One region of the Exiguobacterium sp. s191 genome, then DNA from elsewhere that is predicted to be linked to it. Evidence: riboswitches for the same ligand, from Rfam matches in the RefSeq annotation. Region 1 holds a riboswitch; the other holds the start of a gene.

What was found. Region 1 has a riboswitch for S-adenosylmethionine ahead of KNQ09_RS14280 (amino acid permease). Riboswitches for the same ligand answer to the same signal wherever they lie in the genome.
Region 2: it holds a riboswitch for S-adenosylmethionine, as region 1 does, so the genes downstream of both, KNQ09_RS13200 (2,3-diketo-5-methylthiopentyl-1-phosphate enolase) here and KNQ09_RS14280 (amino acid permease) in region 1, are expected to answer to the same signal.

Annotation. Positions count from the first base shown of each region.
Region 1 covers NZ_JACSNC010000003.1:190,616-194,035, reverse strand. Annotated here, with positions in the region: gene KNQ09_RS14285 (polysaccharide pyruvyl transferase family protein) at 1-1,363, shown strand, start outside; SAM riboswitch class I at 1,472-1,573, shown strand; gene KNQ09_RS14280 (amino acid permease) at 1,651-3,054, shown strand; gene mmuM (homocysteine S-methyltransferase) at 3,029-3,420, shown strand, end outside.
Region 2 covers NZ_JACSNC010000002.1:306,296-309,715, forward strand. Annotated here, with positions in the region: gene KNQ09_RS13195 (2-hydroxy-3-keto-5-methylthiopentenyl-1-phosphate phosphatase) at 1-170, opposite strand, end outside; gene KNQ09_RS13200 (2,3-diketo-5-methylthiopentyl-1-phosphate enolase) at 167-1,357, opposite strand; SAM riboswitch class I at 1,428-1,529, opposite strand; SAM riboswitch class I at 1,735-1,838, shown strand; gene mtnK (S-methyl-5-thioribose kinase) at 1,917-3,083, shown strand; gene mtnA (S-methyl-5-thioribose-1-phosphate isomerase) at 3,080-3,420, shown strand, end outside.

The DNA of each region.
Region 1 (3,420 bases):
CTATCAATACAGTATCTTTCGGACGTTGATGACAGAAGGTACGACGATTACACCTGACTATTACTATTACGACGAAGAACGGGCAGACGAAATCAATGCCAACTTTGATCTTTATGTCATTCCGTTAGCGGATGCATTCCGAAAAGAATTCGTACCGACGTTACGGAAATATACACGTCTCATCAAAAAATTAAAAATTCCAGTTGTCGTCATCGGTGTAGGGTTACGTGCACCGTTTGAACCAGACTTAGATGGTGGATTCCCATTCGATGAAGATGTCAAAGCGTTCGTCAGTGCCGTTCTCGAGCGCTCGAGCATGCTGGGTCTTCGCGGGGAGATCACGTCGAAATACTTAACACGTCTTGGTTTCCGCGAAGGGATCGATCATCGCGTTATCGGATGTCCTTCGATGTACGCGTTCGGTCGTGATTTGCACATCCGTGAAACGAACATCACACCTGAGTCGATGATTACGGTCAACTCGTCACGTTTAGCTCCACAAAACGTCCTCGATTTCATTACACGTGGGATGGAAGAGTATCCAAATCATTACTTCATTCCCCAATGGATGAAGGAACTGAAGTTGACGTATACAGGGACGCACCCGATTGCAGATCTTTCAGTGACGAACTATCCGGTGAAAATGTCGGATCCTGCTTACATGAATGATCGGGTCCGTTTCTTCTTGAACGCACAGACATGGTTCGATTTCATTGGACAAGCAGACCTTAGTTTTGGTGCGCGCTTGCACGGAAACATCACAGCAACGCTTGCAGGTACGCCGAGTATCCTCATTCCAAAAGATGCACGGATGCGCGAATTGACGGATTACCATCAGTTGACGCACATTTGGGCGAACGACATCACAGCGGATACACAATTATCCGACGTCGTAGCAAGCGCTGACTTCCAAAGTCCGGCACGTGTTCAAGCGCGTAACTTCGACAACTTCGTTGACTTCTTGAACGTGAACAATCTTGAGCATATCTATCAAGAGACGAACTATCCTGAGAATGTACCGTTTGACCGTCAAATGGCGCAAACCGAGTTGCTCCCACCAGTCCAACCGATCTCTGGCGTAAGTCTTGAGGAAGCAGTCGCTCGTTTTGAACGGTTCTTCCCGGAACAAGAGAAGAAGATTGCGGATGCGCAAAAACAAACAAAAGCACAATTAGCTGAAAAAGATAAGAAAATCAAAGCATTACAGAAACAAACAGGAACGGCTCAAAAGGATCAAGAGATTGCGGCGCTCAAAGCGCAATTGGCTGCCCAAACGAAGAAAATGAAGCACCAGCAAGGAACATTGAATCGGAAAGCGGTTCGTGCAGCCTTGAAAACAGCGGATTTATTCGCCAAAAAATAAACCTCCAAACATTCCGGATCGATACGATGCGGAATGTTTTTTTGATAGGAGTATTCTGAATTGTGTTGACAATTTGAAAAAGACTTGATAGGGTTAGGAACAATTACATACTTATCCAGAGAGGTGGAGGGACTGGCCCTATGAAACCTCAGCAACAGGTCGAAAGATACTGTGCTAATTCCTGCGGGTGCTGCACCCGATCGATAAGATTTCCGAATTGTCGACCGACGCATCCGTGAGGATGCGTTTTTTGTTTGGAATAGGTGGAACGAGGAGGAAATGGATTCATGAAAACGAGCGGAGCGTTTCGACGCAAGATGGAATCACGTCATCTGATCATGCTGTCGTTAGGTGGTGTCATTGGAACAGGATTATTTTTAAGTACAGGTTATACGTTGGAACAAGCAGGACGCGTCGGAACGATTTTATCGTATTTGATTGGGGCCGTCGTCGTTTACTTAGTCATGTTAAGTCTCGGTGAACTCGCCGTGCACATGCCGGAAACCGGATCATTCCATAAGTACGCAACGAAGTACATTGGACCCGGCACCGGTTATACAGTGGCCTGGCTCTACTGGCTGACGTGGACGGTCGCCCTTGGTTCAGAATTCACGGCAGCAGGCATTTTAATGCAACGTTGGTTCCCGTCGATTCCGGTTTGGGTGTTCAGCGCCTTGTTCGCTGCGATGATCCTTGGTATCAACGTCTTGAAGGTTCGCGTGTTCGCTGAAGTCGAGTTTTGGTTTTCCGCCATCAAGGTCGTGACGATCATTGCTTTCATTTTACTTGGTGCGGGAGCGATCGTTGGTTTCATTCCCTTACAAGATGGTAGCCCGGCCCCATTCTTTTCTTCGTTAACCGAAGGCGGATTGTTTCCAAATGGAGCTTTCGTCATCTTCATGACGATGCTTGCTGTGAACTTTGCTTACTCGGGAACGGAACTAATCGGTGTCGCAGCGGGTGAAGCAGTCGATCCGAAACGGACGATTCCGCTTGCGATCCGGACGACGATTTTGCGACTCGTCCTCTTTTTCGTCGGTACGATCATCGTATTAGCCGTCTTATTGCCAACGGATGGGAAGGGTGTGCTCGAAAGTCCGTTCGTCGCCGTGTTTGAACGGATCGGAATTCCGTACGCGGCAGATGTGATGAACTTCGTCATTTTGACAGCGATCTTGTCGGCAGCGAACTCTGGACTTTACGCCGCTTCTCGGATGCTCTGGTCGCTTGCGAACGAACGCATGATTTCACGCTTTTTCGCCCAGGTGACGCCAAGTGGGGTTCCACTTCGAGCTGTATTGTTCAGCATGCTTGGCGGAGGACTTGCCTTGCTGTCTAGCATCTATGCAGCAGGAAGTGTCTATATCGCGCTCGTCTCGATTTCCGGTCTCGCTGTCGTCGTCGTTTGGATGAGTATCAGCGTTGCCCAGTATCGCTTCCGGAAGCAATTTCTTCGTGAAGAGCATACGGTCGACGAATTGGTCTATCGCACACCACTCTTTCCATTCGTACCGATCGCCGCTTTCGTCGTTTGTTTGATTTCTCTGATTGGTATCGGATTTGATCCGACACAACGAATTGCCTTGTACTGTGGTATTCCATTCATCGTGATCTGTTATGTCGTTCATGCGTTCACGAATTCTTCTCAGAAACGGAGTGTTGAAGATGTCCCGAATCAAAAATCCAGTTGATCAACGATTACAGGAAGTTCCCTTTCTCATTTTAGATGGTGCCCTTGCAACCGAACTTGAACAGAAAGGATTCGACCTGAACGACCCGCTTTGGTCAGCACGTCTCTTAATCGAAGCACCGGAACAGATCGAACACGTCCATCGTGACTACTTTGAAGTAGGTGCCGATGTTGCCATCACTTCAAGCTATCAAGCAAGTATCGAAGGGTTCAAGCAACGTCATATCACGACAGAGGAAGCACAGTCGCTGATTCGACAAACGGTCACCTTGGCGCAAAACGCACGCACGCGTAGCGGAAAGAGTGACGCATTAATCGCAGGATCAGTGGGTCCTTATGGTGCCTACTTAGCAGATGGTTCTGAGTA
Region 2 (3,420 bases), on a different contig from region 1:
AGAAGTGCGAACATTTGCCCGACACCACTCTGAATCGATAACGTCCGGTCGAGTACACCGCGTTTCAACGGTTCGAAGTCACTCGCTGGCGCAAATGCCTGCATGAGTGCGATGATGTTATCTTGCGTCGTCACCGTCCCATCGAAGTCACAAAGAATCCGTACGGTCATGACTTGATCCCCCAAGCGTCGAGGGCAATTCGTAATTCTTCATGACGCGATGCTGCCGTCGATAGGGATTCATTTGCGAGTGCCGCATCGAGTGCCTGACGGAAAGCAATGACGCCAGCCGCAGCACCTTGCGGATGACCATGTACGCCGCCACCGGCGTTGATGACGGAATCGATCCCGAAGTCTCGTACGAGTTGAGCGACGAGTCCAGGATGAATACCGGCTGAAGGAACCGGGAAGATCGATTTCGTCTGCCCGAGACGGGTCGCTTCGACCGCGATGCCACGAGCGACATCCTTTGGTAAAGCGACATTGCCATAAGGAGACGGGAATAGCGTCAAGTCTGCTCCAGCAGCACGCGGTAATGTGCCGAGTAAGACAGGGGCTGCGACTCCGTGATTCGGGCTAGCGATCAACGCACCGCTATATGCCGGATGATTGAAGAGCGGAACGTTGATTTCCGGATCACTTGCCAGTTCGCGTAAGACATCGAGTCCGTATGTGAAGGTATTCAGCAAGAAAGCAGTCGCTCCAGCATCAATCAATCGCTTGGCTTGATCCTTGAGCGTAAAGACAGGACCGCTGAGTGTGATCGCATACAACGCACGTTTACCGGTCCGTTGGAAGTGAGCATCGATGACCTCACGTCCGATCCGTGCCCGATCAATCGTCGGTGTCAATGGATTGTCGTATAGGATCTCATCGTCTTTGACGAGATCAATCCCACCAGCGAGTTGTCCTTCGAGTTGATCACGAAGGAACGATAAATCGCGTCCGATGACTCCTTTGAAGATGCTCATTAATAATGGGCGATCTTCGACACCGATCAAGGAACGGACCCCTTCGATCCCGAATTTCGCACCTGGAAAGTCCGACGTAAATGTATCGGGTAGTAGCAATTCCGTTAATTTGATTTCACCGTCGAGTGAGAGTTTCCCGAAGATGGTCGTCAGAATCGCAGAAAAGTCGCGCGATACGTTATGTTCCGGGTAACGAATCGTGATATATCCTTTGCCATCGCGCTCTTCGGTATGTACGACTTCCCCTTTGAACGAGGCGAGTTGTTGTTGTTCGAGATGATTCAGTTCCGTCCAAGAACCGACTGTCAGACCAAGCGCGAGTTGTTCAGCGCGTTGCTCGAGTCGATCACGGGCAGTCAATTGATAAGTAGCAGTGATATAAGCCATGTCTTTCCTCCTTCAACAAAAAAATGGTCTCTCGTCAGCGACAAGAGACCATGAATGATTCGAACGTGGACTCTTATCTGTCAGCTTAGTAGCTGCAAGAATTAGCACCGTGCCAAAAGGTCGGTTGCTGCGACATCGTAGGGCTTGTCCCTCCGTCTGCTCTTGATAAGAATTGGATGAAATTGTGAAATCTAATTGCAATTTTTACATGAGAATCGCCACTTGTCAAACTATTTTTAGAAAATTTATTTTTTTGAAAATACTATTTCTATAGATGGCATAAAAATGATATCCGTTTCTGCTTGATTTCGATTTGACAGCGAGGAAGTCGATTGCGTAAGATTCAAATCAATATCACACACGACAACTACATACGACTCTTATCGCGAGTTGGCAGAGGGAATTGGCCCGATGACGCCGCAGCAACCGACCACTGGGCACGGTGCTACATCCAACAGACGTTTTGTCTGAGAGATAAGAGGACGCAGTGACTTTTCTGCGCCTCTTTTCGATGACGAAAAGAGGCGCTTTTTCGTGTATCACATAGGGGGAAACTGAGATGACATATAAAGCATTTACAGAACAGGACGCGATTGATCGTGTTCGGACACTAGGACTGATCGGCGATGGAGCCGTCGAAGCAGAAGAGATTGGCGACGGGAACCTCAACCTCGTTTTCCGAATTCGAGAGGGTGAACATCGATTGATTCTAAAACAAGCATTACCATATGCGAAGGTCGTCGGGGAGAGCTGGCCGTTATCGCTCGAACGAGCGTGGATCGAGCAATCCGCACTCCGTGAATTCGCACGGCATGCCGTGCCGTTCGTACCGCGTGTCTTTCATGCTAGTCATGAAGAGGCGTATACGGTCATGGAAGATCTTTCACATCTGACGATCGTTCGAAGCGGTTTACTCGCAGGTGAACAGTATCCGTTGCTTGCGGAACATATCGGTTCTTATCTCGCTCGGACGTTATTCCATACATCGGACTTTGCGCTTGGTCCGGTTGAAAAGAAACGTGTCGCCCGAACGTACTACAATCCAGACTTGTGCGACATCACGGAAAAATTAATCTTCACGGATCCGTTTCATGACGCGGAGACGAACGAGATTGAAGCCGGACTCGAAGAAGAGGTGGCACGTCTATGGGCAGACGATGAGTTAAAACGCGAAGTCGCAAAACTCGAAGCGCTCTTCATCACGAAAGGAGATGCATTGCTGCACGGCGATCTACATACAGGAAGCATCTTCGCCTCGGCGACGGAAACGAAAGTCATCGATCCAGAATTCGCCTTTTATGGTCCATTCGGATTCGATGTCGGACAGTTCATTGCGCATCTATTCTTCGCGGCATATCCGGATTACCCTACACGACGTGACGCCCGAATCAAGGATATCGATACGTTCTGGCTGACGTTCGCTTCAACGTTCCGTGCCTTATGGGAACGGGAAGCCGTCGAACCGTTCCAGGCATCAGGACTCGTCGATGATGTACTGAGCACGATCTTGCAGGATGCCCTTGGCTTTGCTGGTTGCGAATTGATTCGGCGGACGATTGGTCTTGCACCGGTCGCTGATTTAGAATCAATCGATTCAACGACGGAACGCTTAGAGCGGAAACGTCACGCTCTTCGTCTAGGAGCGGCGTTAATCAAACGCCGTACAGAATGCCGGACATTCGATGATTTACGAAACTTTGACGTAACGGAGGAACTCAGCCGATGACTACATTCGTTCAAAGTATCCGTTACGAAGATCGTGTCTTGACGATTCTCGATCAGACACGTCTACCGCAAGAAGAGCACTATGAAGTCATTGCTGATCTCGCGCAAGCGGTTGAGGCGATTAAACAACTACGTGTCCGGGGCGCACCTGCGATCAGCTTATTCGGTGGATTCGTGCTCGTTCAAGAAGCGTACCGCTTTGAAGCGGCGCTTCCGGTCTACAAGCAAGCCTTGCTTGAGACATCGGCGACGTTACTCGCGACACGACCGACGGCCGTCAACTTGCGAAATGTCCTCGATCAATTGAATCCAATCATTCAAGACGGGACGTCGGTAGA